3 regions of the Mucilaginibacter sp. OAE612 genome follow, and region 2 is predicted to be linked to each of the others. Evidence: riboswitches for the same ligand, from Rfam matches in the RefSeq annotation. Region 2 holds a riboswitch; each other region holds the start of a gene.
What was found. A riboswitch is a leader RNA that binds a small molecule or an ion and turns the genes downstream of it on or off. The one in region 2 is predicted to bind S-adenosylmethionine.
Positions count from the first base shown of each region.

Region 1 (5,927 bases), 1.8 Mb from region 2:
TACAGGTTTTACACCTAACTCATTTGCTGCTCAGGCGTCGCCTATAAACCAGGCGTTAGCGGGCAGTTAATACTCTTCCGTTTTATACAATTTTGGGCTATTCGAGCCACATAGTTTTGCTGATATAAAAAAAACAACAAAATGAAATCAGCAAAAACACCACAGGAGGTGCACGCGGTACTTGCAGCCGCTTTTAACACCAAAGATGTAAATGTAGTTATGAATGTGTATGATGCCAACGGTATTATTTTTCCCGAGCCGGGAAAAGAAGTATCAGGCAAGGCTCAATTTGAAGAGGCCGTTAAAAGCATCTGTGCGGTTCCGGGAGTAATGGAAATCAAAACCGTTTACTGTCTGCAATCGGGCGATGTAGCGGTAGGCCGGTCGGAGTGGAGCGTCACCGACAATGGCAAAACACAGATTGCCGCAAAAGGGATAGAGTTAATGAAACAACAACCCGACGGCAGCTGGAAAATTGTCATCGATCATGCATTCGGAGCTGAGGCTAATCTCGTAGCCTGATTTTCTCTATCTGAAACAAAAAATGACCGGATTTATCCGGCCATTTTTTGTTTCACCTTTCACCTTTCACCTTTCACCTTTCACCTTTCACCTTTCACCTTTCACCTTTCACCTTTCACCTTTCACCTTTCACCTTTCACCTTTCACCTTTCACCTTTCACTAATCTCTTCCGTTTTATACAATTTTTAGAAAAGCGCCCAGCCTAATTTTGAGCATAAAATAAAAACAAGAACATGAAAAATAGATTCAATGAATTTTTAGCCCTGCATCATCAAACCGAACCTTTGCAAATTGGCAATGTATGGAATGCACAAAGCGCCCAGGTTTATGATAAATTAAATTTTAAAGCAATCGGCACATCAAGCGCGGCTGTTGCCAGCTCATTAGGCTTTGCAGATGGCGAAGAGATGAGTTTTGAGGATTACCTTTTTGTTGTTAAACGCATAGCTGCAACAACATCAGCCATGCTAACAGTCGACCTTGAAGGTGGTTATGGTGAAACACCGGAGGCTATCTGCAGTAACATCACAAAACTATATAATATTGGTGTTGTGGGTATCAATATAGAGGATTCGATAGTGGTGAATGGCCAGCGAAGTATTGTTGGTGCCGAAGGCTTTGCCACAAAACTTAAACAGATAACTGCATTGTTAACCGCCACAGGGGTAGAGGTATTTATAAATGTAAGGACCGATTCCTTTCTGCTTGGTTTACCTAACGCACTGGAAGACGCTTTGACCCGTGCTAAACTTTACCAGGGTGCAGGTGTGCATGGTTTGTTTTTTCCGTGCATTACCCAAATAGCAGATATTGAAAAAATAACGGCCTTATCGCGCCTCCCGGTTAGCGTAATGTGTATGCCTGGCCTTCCGGATTTTAAAGCGTTGCAAAATGCAGGCATTAAAAGGATTAGCGCAGGCCCATTTTTGAATATGAACATCTACCGGTCACTGGAAAATTTGATCGAAAAAATAACAGCCGAAAATAGCTTTGCAGCCCTTTTTAATGGGACTGCCAGTTAACAGGCGAATAAAAGTGCTAAATAATTAAAAACCTAATTGCCTTGTTTTACCTTATTATAAGGTAGTTTAATAATCTGCAAAATAAGTTTAGGTTAAAGTCCCGGCAGCGAACGTTAGGGACTTTTTGTTGTTATGGAATTTATCTTCAAAAAGTTTCAGCTAATCCAATCAGTAAACAAATTCTGTAAATAAGCCTGCAGAATTTTAAAGTGTTAATTCATTTTATTGCAATAATTATATAAAATCTATGGTTTTAGTAGAATTTATATATATTTGCATCGTCAAATCGGTTCTTTGAATATTTTAATTATCAAGAAAGACTGAGGGAAAGGCCCTGTGATGTCTTAGCAACCTGTAAGCCCACTGTTATAAAGGTGCTAATTCCTGTCTGCCCAAAATAGGGTAGAAAAGATAATGTAATACGCTATGGCCTTGTATAGTGCAAGGTGTTGTATACTTCTTTTCCCTCTTCATTTTTCTTGCTAATTAAAATATTGAAAATATCACCGGGATGATATTACGGTTTAACCTGTATAGCAATGAACATTAAACAATTACTTTTTACCTGTTTGCTTTTCATAACAACATTGCCGGCTGTTGCGCAGATCACCAAGGCAATTGATCCGACAGCTGACGACCGCGGTTATATCATAAAAACCGGTGATCTTGCTCCTGCCGATTTTGAGCTCGTATTGACCAATGGTATAAAAACTTCTTTAACGAAGTTGCATGGTAAGGTGGTTATACTGCAGTTTACCGCAAGCTGGTGCAGCGTATACAGAGAAGAAATGCCGCATTTGGAAAAAGAGATCTGGCAGGCTTATAAAGATAAAGGCCTTGTGTTAATAGGCGTTGACCGCGATGAACCGCTCAACAAAGTAAAAAGTTTTCACCAGGTCATGAATATAAGCTATCCGTTGGCACTCGATCCTGGTGCTGAGATTTTTGGCCGGTTTGCCAGCAAAAAGAGCGGTGTTACCCGCAATGTGGTTATCGATCGGGATGGGAAAATTGTTTACCTCACCCGCTTGTACGATAAACAGGAATTTGCGTCCATGTTAAAAGCTGTGGACGCTTTGGTAAACAACAAAACAGCGTCCATCAATTAAAAAGAATCTATCAGTACTTATTTAATACCCGTTTTATGAAAACAGAATCTACTTTTTTACACAAGAAAACTTTAGTTTCGGAAAGCCAGTCAATCTGCAAATCCTTCTGTCTCAATATGCAAAGCATGCATTGTTGCTGTTAATCATTTACAGCATGCATGGTGTTTAAATGCGGGCTTGCTGCAGTTTGTCTTAGCTTAATAATTACCATCCCCTAATCAATTCTTTACAGTTACGATAGGCTTATGAGCCGGGCAAATTATGCCCGCTAAGGCGATAGCCATGTCTTTTGTACCGGTAAAGGCATCAAAAATTAATCTCAATTATTAATTATCATGTTAAAAATTTACAAGCTATTACTGGCAATTATATTGCCTTTTATTCTCGTCCAGACGGTTGCGGGGCAATCCGTTAAAATAAGCGGGGAGGTAACCGCCAAATCCGATGGGTTGCCGTTGCGCGGGTGTCAGCGTATCTGTTAAAGGTAAAACCACGGGCGCACAAACCAATGTTGATGGTAAGTTTATCATCAACGCCAATGTTAATGATGTGCTTAGGGTTAGCTACATTGGCTTTACAACCCAGGAGATCCCGATTACGCAAGGAATAACTACCTTAAACGTGGTTTTGGTTGAAGCACCAAATTCTCTGAATGAGGTAGTGATAACGGCCCTCAATATCTCAAAGGATAAAAAATCGCTGGGTTATGCGGTGCAAGGGCTTAAATCGAAAGATATCTCTGAAGCCAAAGAAACCAACTTTGTAAACGCTCTGGCGGGTAAAATTGCCGGTGTGCAGGTTACCAACAGCCAGGGCGATATGGGTTCATCCCGTATCGTTATCCGTGGCGAAACTTCTATCTCGGGCAATAACCAACCCTTATTTGTGGTTGATGGTGTTATAGTTGATAACAGCCAGTTTTTAGGGAATAACGGCTCAAGGGATTTTGCTAATGCTATTTCGGATTTAAATTCTGAAGATATTGAATCTGTAAGTGTATTAAAGGGCCCGAATGCAGCAGCGCTTTATGGTTCACGTGCAGCCGCGGGTGTTATCCTCATCCGCACTAAAACAGGCAAAGGGGCAAAAGGATTAGGTGTTACTATAAACTCCAATACCAGCTTTTCAAACGTACAGGTATTGCCCGAATATCAAAATCAATATGGTCAAGGCTCAAATGGGAAATTTAGCTATGTAGATGGTAAAGGCGGCGGCGTTAACGATGGTGTTGACGAAAGCTGGGGACCTGCGTTGGATGGTTCACTGATTCCACAGTTTTATTCAAATGGGCAGGCCGTACCTTTCGTGGCACACCCCGACAACGTAAAAGATTTTTTTAAAACCGGTGTAACACTCAATAATGGCATTGCTATTGCGAGCAGCAGCGATAAAAGTGATTTCAGGTTATCATACAACAACCTGCACCAAACCGGTATTGTACCTAATACTTCACAAGGGCGTAACTCGTTTGCTTTAAACTCAAGCTATCGTATCAACAATAAATTAACCGTTAATACAATTGTTGATTACAGTAAAGATGATGCTGATAACCTGCCTGGTGCATATGGAAAACGTGCAACCAGCACCATGCTGCAGTTTACCTGGTTTGGCCGCCAGGTTGATATCAACAGACTTAAAAATTACAAGGATGCCAATGGTAATACCTTTAACTGGAATAACAGTTACTATAGCAACCCTTACTGGCTGGCCTATGAAAACACGGTTGGTCAGCATAAAAATCACTTAATAGGTAGTATTGAATTAAACTATAAGATCATCGATGGCTTATCAGCAAACTTCCGTACAGGAACTGATTATTATAACGACCGCCGTAAGATCAAAGTAGCCTACGGCACTAACGGAACACCCTTCGGCTCGTACGAAGAGGATGCCTACAGTGTAAATGAAAACAATACCGAAGCCAGATTACAATACACCAAAAAGCTGAACAATGATTTCTCGCTTGATGTATTTGGTGGTGGTAACATAGCTGTGAGGACAACCGAAAATAATGATCAGTTGGCTCCGAAACTTGCAGTTGCTGGCTTGTACACGCTGAGCAACTCCCGTGATCCATTGGTCTCTACAAATTACTACGGGAAACTTAAAACCTATAGCTATTTTGGTTCGGCACAGCTTGGTTTCAGAAATTACGCGTTCATCAACTTCACAACCCGTAATGATTGGTCGTCAAGTTTACCGGCAGATGCCTTGTCATATTTCTATCCTTCCGTAAACGGCAGTTTAACATTATCTGAAGCATTAGGTATTAAAAGCGATGTGCTTAGTTATGCTAAATTAAGAGGTGGGTGGTCAAAAGTAGGTAAGGCGACAGATCCATTTCAATTAATTAACGTTTATACATCTTCAAACCTCTTTGGCTCAAATCCGCAACAAAGTATATCTACTATTGATCTGAATGATCATCTTAAGCCTGAAACCACTACATCGGCAGAGGCTGGTTTCGAATTAGGCTTTTTCCATGATCGCGTACATTTAGATGTAAGTGGTTATAATACCAATAGCACTAACCAAATCCTTACTGTACAGGTAAGTTCATCAACCGGTTTCAGCCAAAAAGTAATAAACGGTGGCCGTCTTAATAACAAAGGCATTGAGGTTCAGTTAGGCCTTACGCCAATTAAATCAAAGAGCTTTACCTGGGATATTACCACCAATTATTCATTAAATCGCAGTAAAGTAGCTTCGCTTGATGCTGATGGCCGATTGCAAAGTGTAGTACTTGGAACGGATCGTACCGTGCAGGTTGTAGCGGCTCTTGGTCAGCCTTATGGTGCGTTGTACGGTACTGCTTATACGCGTAATGCTTCAGGCCAGATCGTTATTGATGCCAACGGTACACCTGTATTTAATACCACCAAACGTTACCTGGGTAAGTTCACCCCAAATTGGCTGGGAAGCATCAATAATAGCTTTACCTACAAAGGCATTAACCTGAGCTTTTTGGTTGATGCACGTTTCGGCGGATCCATTTACTCAAACACCAACCGTACTGGTACCTATACCGGCGTATTGGCCTCTACCTTACCAGGCCGCGGTGCTGCTAATGGTGGTTTAAGCTATTACTATCCGGATAATAAAACAACAAATCCAGCGGTGCAGGTAACCGGCGCTGCTCCTGCCGGGGTGACGGTATATAATGATGGTATGATATTTAAAGGTGTAAAGGCTGATGGCTCGCCAAACACTACTATTATCCCTGCGCAATCATACTATAAAGGCTTTACTAATATTGATGAAGCCTTTGTTTAC
Region 1 is NZ_JBGMUW010000001.1:4,663,735-4,669,661, reverse strand. Features, by position in the region: gene ABID99_RS19345 (DUF6597 domain-containing transcriptional factor) at 1-70, shown strand, start outside; gene ABID99_RS19340 (nuclear transport factor 2 family protein) at 142-522, shown strand; gene ABID99_RS19335 (isocitrate lyase/phosphoenolpyruvate mutase family protein) at 757-1,545, shown strand; SAM riboswitch class I at 1,850-1,963, shown strand; gene ABID99_RS19330 (TlpA disulfide reductase family protein) at 2,085-2,654, shown strand; gene ABID99_RS19325 (SusC/RagA family TonB-linked outer membrane protein) at 3,099-5,927, shown strand, end outside.
Region 1: linked by a shared signal. The riboswitch ahead of ABID99_RS19330 (TlpA disulfide reductase family protein) and the one ahead of metH (methionine synthase) in region 2 are both predicted to bind S-adenosylmethionine.

Region 2 (5,927 bases):
AAGGCATTGCCACAGATAGAAGCCCTGGCAACTATCACCGCAGAAAGGATGAAAAACGGCGGACGTTTATTTTACATAGGCGCCGGTACCAGTGGCCGTTTAGGCGTGGTTGATGCTTCGGAATGCCCGCCAACATTCGGCGTTCCGTTTGATATGGTGGTGGGCTTGATAGCAGGCGGCGATGGCGCGATCCGCAAAGCGGTAGAATTTGCTGAAGACGATGCTGTACAGGCCTGGAAAGATCTGGAAGCTTTCGACATTAATGATAAAGACGTGGTTATTGGCATAGCCGCTTCGGGCACTACACCGTATGTGATCGGCGGCTTAAAAACAGCTAATGAGCATAATTTAGTTACCGGCTGTATTGTTTGTAACAGCGGCAGTCCGGTAGCGGCTGTGGCACAGTACCCGGTTGAAGTAGTAACAGGCCCTGAGTTTTTAACAGGGTCAACCCGCATGAAAGCAGGCACGGCGCAAAAATTAGTTTTAAATATGCTGAGCACAAGCGTAATGATCCAGCTTGGCCGCGTAAAAGGGAACAGGATGGTTGATATGCAATTGAGCAACCACAAATTGGTGAACAGGGGCACCCGCATGGTAATGGACGAAACCGGGCTGAACGAAGAAGAAGCAGCCGGGTTACTGAAACAATACGGCAGCGTACGAAGCGCTGTTGATCATTATTTAAAAAAATAAACTGAATTTGAAGATGTGTTGATTTGGAAATTTGAAGATGCTTGTATTCGATAAATTCTCAAATTCAAAAAATTCGGGTTCAGACAATTTGAAATCAAAAACATGCACGATATTGAACCATATTACCGCTGGAGAGACGATTACGTGGCATCAGAAGATGAGTTTTCGCCTTTCTACGCGACAGAATACAGCGAGTTTGAATTTGACAAGCAGGTATACAATTACCTGCTGCACCCGCAATGGGACTCATTCGGCTCCAATACCCTTTATTTAAAAGTGCTTTTTGCCGATTATGATAAAGGCTACACTATTATTGAGCTGATAGGTGAATGGAATGACGCCATAAACAACGACATTATGCTGCTGAAGCGTGAGCTGCTCGACCTGATGATAGATAATGGCATCAGCCATTTTATCCTGATCGGCGAAAACGTACTCAACTTTCATTCAAGCGATGATTGCTATTACGAAGAGTGGTTCCAGGACGTGGAAGACGGCTGGATAGCAGGCATCAACTTCCGCGAACACGTGATAGACGAATTTAAACACAGCAATATCGACTATTACATCAATTTTGGCGGCGAACTCGATAGCCTTGGCTGGCGTACCCTGAAACCCATACAGGTTTTCAAAAAGGTTGAAGAGCAGTTGATGAGGAGATTGAATTAGGGGTACAGAGTCAAGAAGCAGGAAGAACAGAAATCAAGACTGCAAGAATCAAGAGACAAGACATTTCGGAAAACTTTCCTGTTTCTTGACTCTTGATTCTTGCAGTCTTGCTTCTTCATGCTGTATTCACCTTTTATTTATATATTCGTACTATAATTTTTAACACAAAATGGAATTTAAAGAATCTAAATACAACTTCGATAATGTAATCGAAGTTAGGGATCAATCAGAAGTTGCTTCACGCAGGTTTATGGCCGGCGTTTTCAGCTGGATGTTCGTTGCACTTGGCGTATCAGCGATAACAGTTTATCTATTTTTGAATATGGGCCTGATCAGTCTGATCGTTGCACCAACAGGCGGTCTTACAGGTTTTGGCTATTTTGCGCTGTTTTCGCCACTGGCGTTTTCATTGGTAATGCAATTTGGCTATAACCGAATCTCTTATCCGGTATTGGTGCTGCTTTTCGTAGCCTATGCAACGCTTATTGGCATCAGCTTAAGTTTGATATTTCTGATCTACACATCTGCATCAATATTGGGTGTTTTCATTACCGCATCAGTAACTTTCGGTATTATGGGCATTGCCGGTTATACTACCCAGATGGATTTAACAAAGTTTGGTTCAATCATGTACATCCTGTTCATTGGGATCTTTGTAGCTTCATTAGCTAACTTCTTTATGCACAGCGAACAAATGAGTTACATCATCAGCTACATAGGCATAGCTGTATTTACTGGTTTAACTGCCTACTATATGCAAATGTTAAAACGCATTGGAGCAGGTATTGAATACGGTGATGCAAGCTCGAAAAAGCTGGCCCTGATGGGTGCGCTAACATTGTACATCACACTGATCAACCTGTTTTTTATGCTCCTCCGTTTATTCGGCAGAAGAAGATAATCTCATTAAGAAATTCAATCATAAAGCTGCCTCCGCAAAAGGCGGCTTTTTTTGTTTAACAATGTGGCTTAGGCATGATATTTAGCGTATGTTATACACTTGCAAATGATAACTTTATTGCGCAACTTTGCACTGCTTATGGAGAAAGACGGAGGGATTAGACCCTGCGATGTCTTAGCAACCTGTGCTTCACAAGGTGCTACATTCTACCAGGCAGCAATTACGCGCCCGGACAGATAAGCGAAAGTCATAACAACACCCGACTTTTCGAGATAAGCTGTATTTAGATTTGAGATATTAGACGTGAGATTTGAGATAGCTTCGGCTCTTTCAATCGCCTGTTTAATGTCTTTTTATCAGATATATGAGGTGAAAGACATGATGTTTTAGCAAGGTTCTCTCCGCTAAAATCTCACGTCTCAAATCTCATATCTCACATCTCAAAAAATGGACATTAGAAAAGAATTACAGAAACGCATCCTGGTGATTGACGGAGCAATGGGTACCATGATTCAAAGGTACCAGCTTACCGAGAAGGATTTTCGTGGCGAGCGTTTTCGCGATCATCATAGCGACCTGCAGGGCAATAACGACCTGCTCAATATCACGCGCCCTGATATTATCAAAGCCATCCATGCCGAATATCTTGATGCCGGTGCGGATATCATTGAAACTAACACTTTCAGCACACAGGTAATTTCCCTTGCCGATTATCACCTGGAAGAACTGGCCTATGAACTAAGCTACGAAGGTGCACGCATTGCCCGCGAGGTAGCCGACGAATATACCCGGCGCAACCCTGCAAAGCCGCGTTTTGTTGCCGGTGCCATCGGCCCAACCAACCGTACTGCTTCCTTATCGCCAGACGTTAACGACCCCGGATATCGCGCCGTTACCTTTGATGACCTGGCCGAGGCCTATTATGACCAGGTACGCGGTTTGGTTGACGGAGGATCGCACCTGTTGTTGGTTGAAACTATCTTTGATACACTGAATGCAAAAGCAGCCCTCTTCGCCATAAAACGTTATGAGCTGGAATGTAAAGCTGCAGGTAAGGATTTTCCTGCTTTCAGGGATTCGGGCGGTATCATGATCTCAGGTACTATTACCGATGCTTCAGGCCGTACCCTTTCCGGGCAAACTGTCGAAGCTTTCTGGAACTCGATAAGCCATGCCAACCTGCTATCGGTAGGCCTAAACTGCGCTTTGGGTGCCCGGGAAATGCGCCCACACCTTGCCGAACTTTCTGAAAAAGCAGGCGTATTTATTTCGGCCTATCCAAACGCCGGCTTACCCAACGAGTTTGGCCAGTACGACGAAACTCCGCATGAAACCGCTCACCAGGTTGATGATTTTATCAAAGCCGGCCTGGTTAATATTGTTGGTGGCTGCTGCGGTACCACACCCGAGCATATTAAGTGCATTGCCGATAAGGCTGCCAAATATCCGCCCCGCCCTATCCCTCAAATTGAGCCGGATATGCGCCTGAGCGGCCTGGAAGCGGTCACCATTAAACCCGAAAGCATTTTTGTTAATGTGGGTGAGCGTACCAATATCACCGGTTCACCAAAGTTTTCCAAATTGATCCTTGCCGAAGATTATGAGGCTGCTTTATCTGTTGCCCTGCAGCAAGTTGAAGGCGGCGCACAGGTTATCGATATTAACATGGATGAGGGCATGATTGATTCGGAGGCTGTGATGGTAAAATTCCTGAACCTGGTTGCTTCTGAACCGGATATAGCCAAACTGCCTATTATGATCGACTCATCCAAATGGACGGTGATTGAGGCTGGTTTAAAATGCGTACAGGGAAAAGGTATCGTGAACTCTATCTCCCTTAAAGAGGGCGAAGAAAAATTTAAGGAACAGGCCCGGAAAATCTTAAGCTATGGTGCTGCCACCGTAGTAATGGCCTTTGACGAAACCGGTCAGGCTGATTCATTGGAACGTCGTATCGAGATCTGCAAACGATCATATGAGATCCTGGTGAACGAAGTAGGTTTTCCGCCGCAGGATATCATTTTCGATCCGAACATCCTAACAGTTGCTACCGGCCTGGAAGAACATAATAACTACGCGGTAGATTTTATTGAGGCCACCCGCTGGATCAAGCAAAACCTGCCGCACGCTAAAGTGAGCGGCGGTGTAAGTAACATTTCGTTCTCGTTCAGGGGTAATAATACCGTGCGCGAGGCCATGCACTCGGCATTCCTGTACCATGCCATTAAAGCCGGTATGGATATGGGGATTGTAAACGCCGGCATGCTGGAGGTTTACGAGGAGATTCCGAAAAACCTTTTGGAACTTGTAGAAGATGTACTCCTTAACCGCCGCCCGGATGCTACCGAGCGCCTGGTGGAATTTGCCGACACCATCAAAAGCAAAGGAAAAGAAGTTGTACGCGACGAAGAATGGCGCAAAGGCACCGTTCAGGAGCGCCTCTCCCACTCGCTGGTAAAAGGCATTGTTGAATACCTTGACGACGATGTGGAGGAAGCCCGCCAGGCCTACAGCAAACCACTTGAGGTTATTGAAGGTCCGTTGATGGATGGTATGAACATCGTAGGCGACTTGTTCGGTGCCGGCAAGATGTTTTTACCACAAGTGGTAAAATCAGCCCGTGTAATGAAAAAGGCGGTGGCTTACCTGCTGCCTTTTATTGAGGAAGAAAAAAAGAACAACGTAAATGCTGATCAGCGCGCCAACGCCGGCAAGGTGTTAATGGCCACCGTAAAAGGCGATGTACATGATATCGGCAAAAATATAGTTGGCGTGGTGCTGGCTTGTAACAACTTTGAGGTGATTGACCTTGGGGTGATGGTGCCCGCGCAACGCATTATTGAAGAGGCTAAAAAGCAAAACGTTGATATCATTGGCTTAAGCGGATTGATCACCCCATCGCTTGATGAAATGGTGCATTTTGCCAAAGAAATGGAGCGCGAAGGATTTACCATCCCGCTAATCATTGGTGGTGCTACAACGTCGCGCATTCACGCAGCCGTAAAAGTGGCGCCGCAATACTCCGGGGCTGCCATTCACGTTTTGGACGCTTCGCGCAGCGTTACCGTTTGCAGCAATCTAATGAGCAAGGACAACCGGGATGCCTATATCCAGGGCATTAAGGATGAATATGCCAAAGCCCGTGAGGCACATGCCAACAAAAAATCGGACAAGCGTTTTGTAACTATCGAAGAAGCCCGTGCTGGTAAATTCCAGATTAGCCTGGATGGCGATGTGGCGCCGAAACCCGCATTTACAGGCACCAAAGTATTTGAGAATTTCCCGCTGGAAGAGTTGCTGCCTTATATCGACTGGACGCCATTTTTCCATACCTGGGAACTTCGCGGCAGCTATCCGAAGATCTTTGATGATAAGTTTGTAGGCGTTGAAGCCAAAAAACTATTTAACGATGCGCAGGTATTGATGAAACGTATTGTTGACGAGAAACTGTTCACTGCGAAAGGCGTGATAGGTTTCTGGCCTGCCAACGCTGTAGGTGATGATATTGAATTATATACCGATGAAAGTCGCACAACAGTTTTAAATCACATCCATACCTTACGCCAGCAGGCCGAAAAGGTGAAGAATGATCCGTATTATGCCTTGTCAGATTTTATCGCGCCAAAAGAAAGCGGTGTGCCCGATTATTTCGGCGGCTTTG
Region 2 is NZ_JBGMUW010000001.1:6,492,901-6,498,827, reverse strand. Features, by position in the region: gene murQ (N-acetylmuramic acid 6-phosphate etherase) at 1-696, shown strand, start outside; gene ABID99_RS27295 (hypothetical protein) at 799-1,365, shown strand; gene ABID99_RS27290 (Bax inhibitor-1/YccA family protein) at 1,535-2,266, shown strand; SAM riboswitch class I at 2,400-2,509, shown strand; gene metH (methionine synthase) at 2,714-5,927, shown strand, end outside.

Region 3 (5,927 bases), 4.0 Mb from region 2:
GATATAGTTTGATGAGCCATTGAAAATACCGCTGATAGAATGCAGTAGTTCATTATCATAATATTCTTCCAGATTGCGGATAATAGGGATACTACCGCAAACCGCGCCTTCATATAATAATGATGTACCGTATTGATGCTGGATCTCGATCAGTTCGTCCAAATGCAGGGCGATCATTTTCTTACTGGCAGATACCACGTTCTTGCCAGATTTTAATGCTCTTGAAACAATTTCAAAAGCAGCTTCGGTATCATTGATCAGTTCAACAATGGTGTTGATCTCGGGGTTATTAAGCAGTTCTTCCTTATCAGTGGTGAACAGGTGGGCCGGCAGGGAACGCTTTTTATTAGGGTCTTTAATAGCAAATTTTACTATCTCGATATTTAAATGCTTTGTTTTAACGATATCATATAACCCCTGGCCAACAACTCCAAATCCGAAGAGGCCGATATTTAACTTTTTACTCATTACGCTGTACGTTGCAGTTCTATAATTTTTCCTTTCACATCGGTTTTAAAAAATGATGTGAATATTTTTGTTAATGCTTCTGTTTCAATTAAAAATCCATCGTGCCCATAAAACGAATCCAGTTTGGCAAAGGCGGCCTTAGGGATATGCCTGAACAAGTATTGCTGTTCTTCAACAGGGAACAAAACATCCGACGAGATGCCGATAACTAATGTTTTTGCCTTGATGAGGCTCAACGCTTTATCTACACCGTGACGGCCCCGGCCCACATTGTGTGAGTCCATCACTTTGGTCAGGTACCAATAACTATAGGCGTTAAAGCGGTTCACCAGCTTTTGCCCCTGGTAATTTTGGTACGATGAAGAGCGGAAATTGTCCTGCACATCGTCGGCTTCTTCCTGCTGGGTAATGCCGTAAGTTTTATAAGTACGATAACTTAAAAGCGCGATACTGCGCGCAGCTTTTAAGCCTTTCTGACCGCCTTCGGGCGTATTGCTGTAAAAGGTGCGGTCGGTAGTGATAGCCAAACGTTGCGACTCGTTAAAGGCAATGCCCCATGGTGAATGCTTGGCATTAGTTGCTATCAGAATAAGATTTTTGATGCGCTCCGGTTCAATAATAGCCCATTCCATAGCCTGCTGGCCGCCTAATGAACCTCCAATTAATACACTGATATTATTAATGTTTAAATGCTGGGCAAGCAACTGGTGCGCTTTAACCATATCCCTTGTAGTAAACTGGGGATATGAAAGATAATATGGCTGGCCGGTAACCGGGTTAATGCTCAACGGACTTGTAGTGCCGTAAGGAGAACCCAAAATATTGGCGCAAACTATAAAATGCTCTTCCGGGTTAAAAAAATACCCCTCGCCAATAAGCCCTTTCCACCAGTCAAATACATCGCTGTTGGCAGTAAGCGCATGGCAAACCCAAACAATGTTATTTTTTTCCTTATTTAACCGGCCATAAGTGTGAAAACCTATTTCTAAACCTTCAATTGTACGGCCCGATTCAAATTCAAAAGTATCAGTGTATTTAAATATCTCTGCGTTCATTCTGTTGTTTTGTTATTTCAGGTGCAACCGGTATTTCCGGCTGCAACCTGCAATAACGTTTACTATATCACTTAAAAAAACTATACATTATTAAACTAACTCACCCTCACCTTGCTTAATTTTTGCAAAAGCCTGCTCAAAATCAGCTTTAATATCGTCAATATGCTCAATACCAACAGCCACGCGCAATGAAGCTGGCGTAACACCGGCAGCCAATTGCTCTTCATCAGACAATTGCTGATGCGTAGTTGCCGATGGCTGAATGATGAGTGTTTTTGCGTCGCCAACATTGGCCAAATGGCTAACCAGTTTCAGGTTGTTGATCAATCGGCTGGCCTGCTCTTTACTCCCCTTAATCTCGAATGACAATACGCCACCGAAACCATTCTTTAAATATTTTTTAGCCAGCTCATGATATGGCGATGATTCCAGTCCCGGGTAATTTACGCTTGCCACCTGCGAATGCTGCTCCAGCCATTTAGCCAGTTGCAGGGCATTATCAACATGACGTTGCACGCGTAACGAAAGTGTTTCCAGTCCCTGAATGTTCAGCCATGAATTAAATGGAGCCTGCGACGGGCCGAAATCTCTCAAGCCTTCCACACGGGCACGAATAATAAACTGGATATTGCCAAACGGACCGCCAATGCCAAATACATCGTTAAATATCAACCCGTGGTACCCCTCAGATGGTTCAGTGAATTGCGGAAACTTACCGTTACCCCAATTGTAATTGCCTGCATCAATAATGACGCCGCCAATACTGGTACCATGCCCGCCAATCCATTTGGTGGTTGACTCAACAACCACATTAGCGCCATGTTCAATGGGACGGAAGAGGTAACCACCCGCACCGAAAGTATTATCAACAATTAGCGGCAGGTCATGCCTTTTGGCAACTTCGCTCACCTTTTCAAAATCGGCAATAGTAAAGCCCGGGTTACCAATGGTTTCCAGGAAAATGGCCTTTGTTTTATCATCAATAAGCGCCTCGATATTGACCGCAGTATCATCTTTGGCAAAACGCACATCGATGCCCAGGCGTTTAAACGCTACTTTAAACTGGTTATAAGTACCGCCATATAGGAAAGGTGAGGTAACAAAGTTATCGCCAACCTGTAAAATATTATTAAGGGCAAGGAATTGAGATGCCTGGCCAGAAGCTGTCGCCAGCGCTGCCACACCGCCCTCTAACGCCGCGATGCGTTTTTCAAACACATCGGTAGTAGGGTTCATGATGCGGGTATAGATATTACCAAACTCTTTCAGCGCAAACAGGTTTGCACCATGTTCGGCACTGTTGAATACGTATGAAGTAGTTTGATAAATGGGCACAGCGCGTGAACCTGTTGTTGGATCAACTTCCTGACCGGCATGTAATTGTAAGGTTTCGAATTTTAAGGCAGACATAGTTGTAATTTTTTAATGTGTTTAATTTAGATTTTTGAATGTTTAGATGAATTTGGAAAGCCGGTTTAAAAACAACCGGTTTAACAACACGCTTTTCAGAAAATGAAAAATAGGAGCGTGCTAAGCATCAACAGCAGCAACACATACAAATACAGCCAATAGGGGAGCCAATATGTTGTACGTTACCGTTTAAGGTGTAAAAAGTGTTGCGTTGCGTAAATTTAATTAAACTTTTCATGGTTATAAATTTATATTCCCCGGTGTTATTTGCCGGGACAGGAATTGGCACCTTCTTCAACATTGAAGGGTTGCCAGCGGGTCATTGAGCCTGATCTCTCGCCGCTTCTTTATAAATCAAAACCCGAACTATGTGCGGAGGATTGATCGACGTTGGTATCACTACCAAATAATGTTGCGAATATAAGGGATTGTGAGGTAATATACCAAATTTTATTTCTTTTTAAGGTTAAGGTAAAAGGCCAAAGGCAAAAGGTTCATTCGAGAACAATTTTAAGCTTAGACAAATGCAGCTACCTTTCGCCTTTAACCTTTATCCTTTTACCTTAAAAGGCCTAAGCCAAAGCCTGCTTCATATCGGCAATCAAATCATCAATATGTTCCAGCCCAACCGAAACCCTTAGCAGGTTTCGTGGTGTTTTGGTATCCGGCCCTTCAACAGTAGCGCGGTGTTCTATTAGGCTTTCAACACCACCAAGGCTGGTAGCTTTGATAAATAGTTTCAGCTTATTGATGATGTTATGCGTGTCGTTCTCATCGCCCTTAATAGTAAAAGATAACATGCCACCAAAAGCCAGCATCTGATCTTTAGCTATCTCATGCTGCGGGTGCGAGGGCAAACCGGGGTACATTACCTGTTCAACATTGGGATGCTGTTCAAGGTATTCGGCTAATAACTGTGCGTTTTGTACGTGGCCTTTTACACGGTATGGTAAAGTTTTAATACTGCGTACCAGGTAATAACAATCCATAGGCGAGGGGATTGCGCCACCCATTTCCTGCACCTGGCGGATTTTTGTCCACCAATCATTCTTTTCGGCCGTGATCAACACGCCGCCCATCAGGTCGCTATGTCCGCCAAAATATTTGGTGGCTGAGTGCATAACCATATCCGCGCCCAGCTCAAGTGGTCGCTGGCACATAGGGGTGGCAAATGTATTATCGCACAAAACTTTAATGCCCTTTGCTTTGGCAATAGCAACCACCTTTTTAATATCGGTTATTTTAAGCAGGGGGTTTGAAGGTGTTTCAATCCAGATCAAACCTGTTTCGGGCTTGATGTGCTGTTGTAAAACCCCGGTATCGTTTACATCAATAAAATCGAAGGTAAGGATCCCGGCAAAAAGGGTTTTAAGCTGATTACGTAAGCCATGATACATATCATCCGGCGCAATTATATGGGTGCCCGGCTCCAATGATTGAAATACCGACATCCCGGCCGCATTACCTGATGAAAAGCAAGCTGCTTCAACACCTCCCTCTAACTTTGCCAGCACATGCTCCAGTGCGTGACGATTGGGGTTCGATGAGCGACTGTAAATATAACCTGCCGGAAAACCGCCATCCTCACCGCGCTCAAAAGTGGTTGACATAATAATGGGTTGTATAACGGCCCTTGTTGCTTCATCAACATGGTTGCCGGCATGTATCGCTATAGTTTCAGTTTTCATGGTATTGTATTATGATATCGCCCAAAATAAACAAGAATATTTGTTATTAGCTGTAGCGTTTTTATATTTTTTGCCGAATAGGTTTAAAAACCAAACCGCATGAAAACGTGCTTTATCTTCCTGTTGGTTATTATTGGGCTATCTGCCTGAAAAAAAGATGCCAATGATACCGCTTATGACAAAAGCTATAAAGTATGGCAAAACTTTAAGACTGAAAGTAAAAATTCATATACTTATACCGCTAATAACGGTTCAGTTTTTGGTTATGGCTCCGAAACCAAGATCACCGTTCAAAATGGCGTTGTTACAGCGAAGGGTTTTTGAATACCGTGAGTTTAAAGGCGGACCGAACTATGGATATGGTGCTCAACTAAATGCGACTTCATAGGATTCCGTTTATATGACAGTATCCTGGATGAAGGAAAATATATCAGACAGGGGGCCATTGGGAGCCCTGTACAGAGTATGGGCGATGGAAAATAAATGGTAAAAGGCGACATCATGGACTATTTTGGTCTCAGCGGACATACTAACGACGAGTTGAAGAAAATGGGTTATATTGTATGGATGCCTGTTCAGGAAAAAGGTTCATGGTTAGGGGAGGGCGACGACCCAACGTTTATGAACATGCTTGACAATGGATTACGTGCATAAGAAAAAGGTACTTATGGAGGCTGGGGCGGCACCGGATTTATTGATCCTAAAGGTAAAAACGCCTTCTTCCAGAATAGTGATACGTCATCCCAGGCTATGGCAGCTTCACTCGCTGTGCCGAAAGATCGAAATAATACGTACCCTAACTTTTTTCCTGCCGCTCAGCGGGATTTTGCTGCCCGGATTAAACGGTCGGTAACGCCAATATATGCACTGGCAAATCACGAGCCAGTTGCCAAAATAGAAGGTCCATTAAATGTCAGGGCAACAGTCGGCGAAACGATCAGACTGTACGGAGCCGTTTCTGATCCTGACGGAAATCTGGTTTCTGTTAGCTGGTGCAATTTCAACAAGGAACTTATCCCGGGAAAAGTGTCGATATTAAACCCCGAAAAGCCAGGCAAACACAAATCAGGGTACCTAAAGACGCTGTTTCCGGCCAAACAATTCACATTGTTTTTCAGGCAACGGATAACGGCACACCGTCTCTTACCAGCTATCAACGCGTGATTATAGCGGTGCGGTAAACAGGAAGCTTTCCAAATGCATTGGCTGTCTTTTCAAACCCAAACGGATGCACTTACCTTGGGTCACATCAACCATTTTGTTCAGGTAAGAGTGGCTATTCCAGTATAAGAAAAAGCCCCGAAAT
Region 3 is NZ_JBGMUW010000001.1:2,486,781-2,492,707, forward strand. Features, by position in the region: gene ABID99_RS10345 (homoserine dehydrogenase) at 1-468, opposite strand, end outside; gene metX (homoserine O-acetyltransferase) at 468-1,523, opposite strand; gene ABID99_RS10355 (O-acetylhomoserine aminocarboxypropyltransferase/cysteine synthase family protein) at 1,614-2,933, opposite strand; SAM riboswitch class I at 3,179-3,289, opposite strand; gene ABID99_RS10360 (PLP-dependent aspartate aminotransferase family protein) at 3,506-4,621, opposite strand; gene ABID99_RS10365 (hypothetical protein) at 5,123-5,275, shown strand; gene ABID99_RS10370 (hypothetical protein) at 5,614-5,802, shown strand.
Region 3: linked by a shared signal. The riboswitch ahead of ABID99_RS10355 (O-acetylhomoserine aminocarboxypropyltransferase/cysteine synthase family protein) and the one ahead of metH (methionine synthase) in region 2 are both predicted to bind S-adenosylmethionine.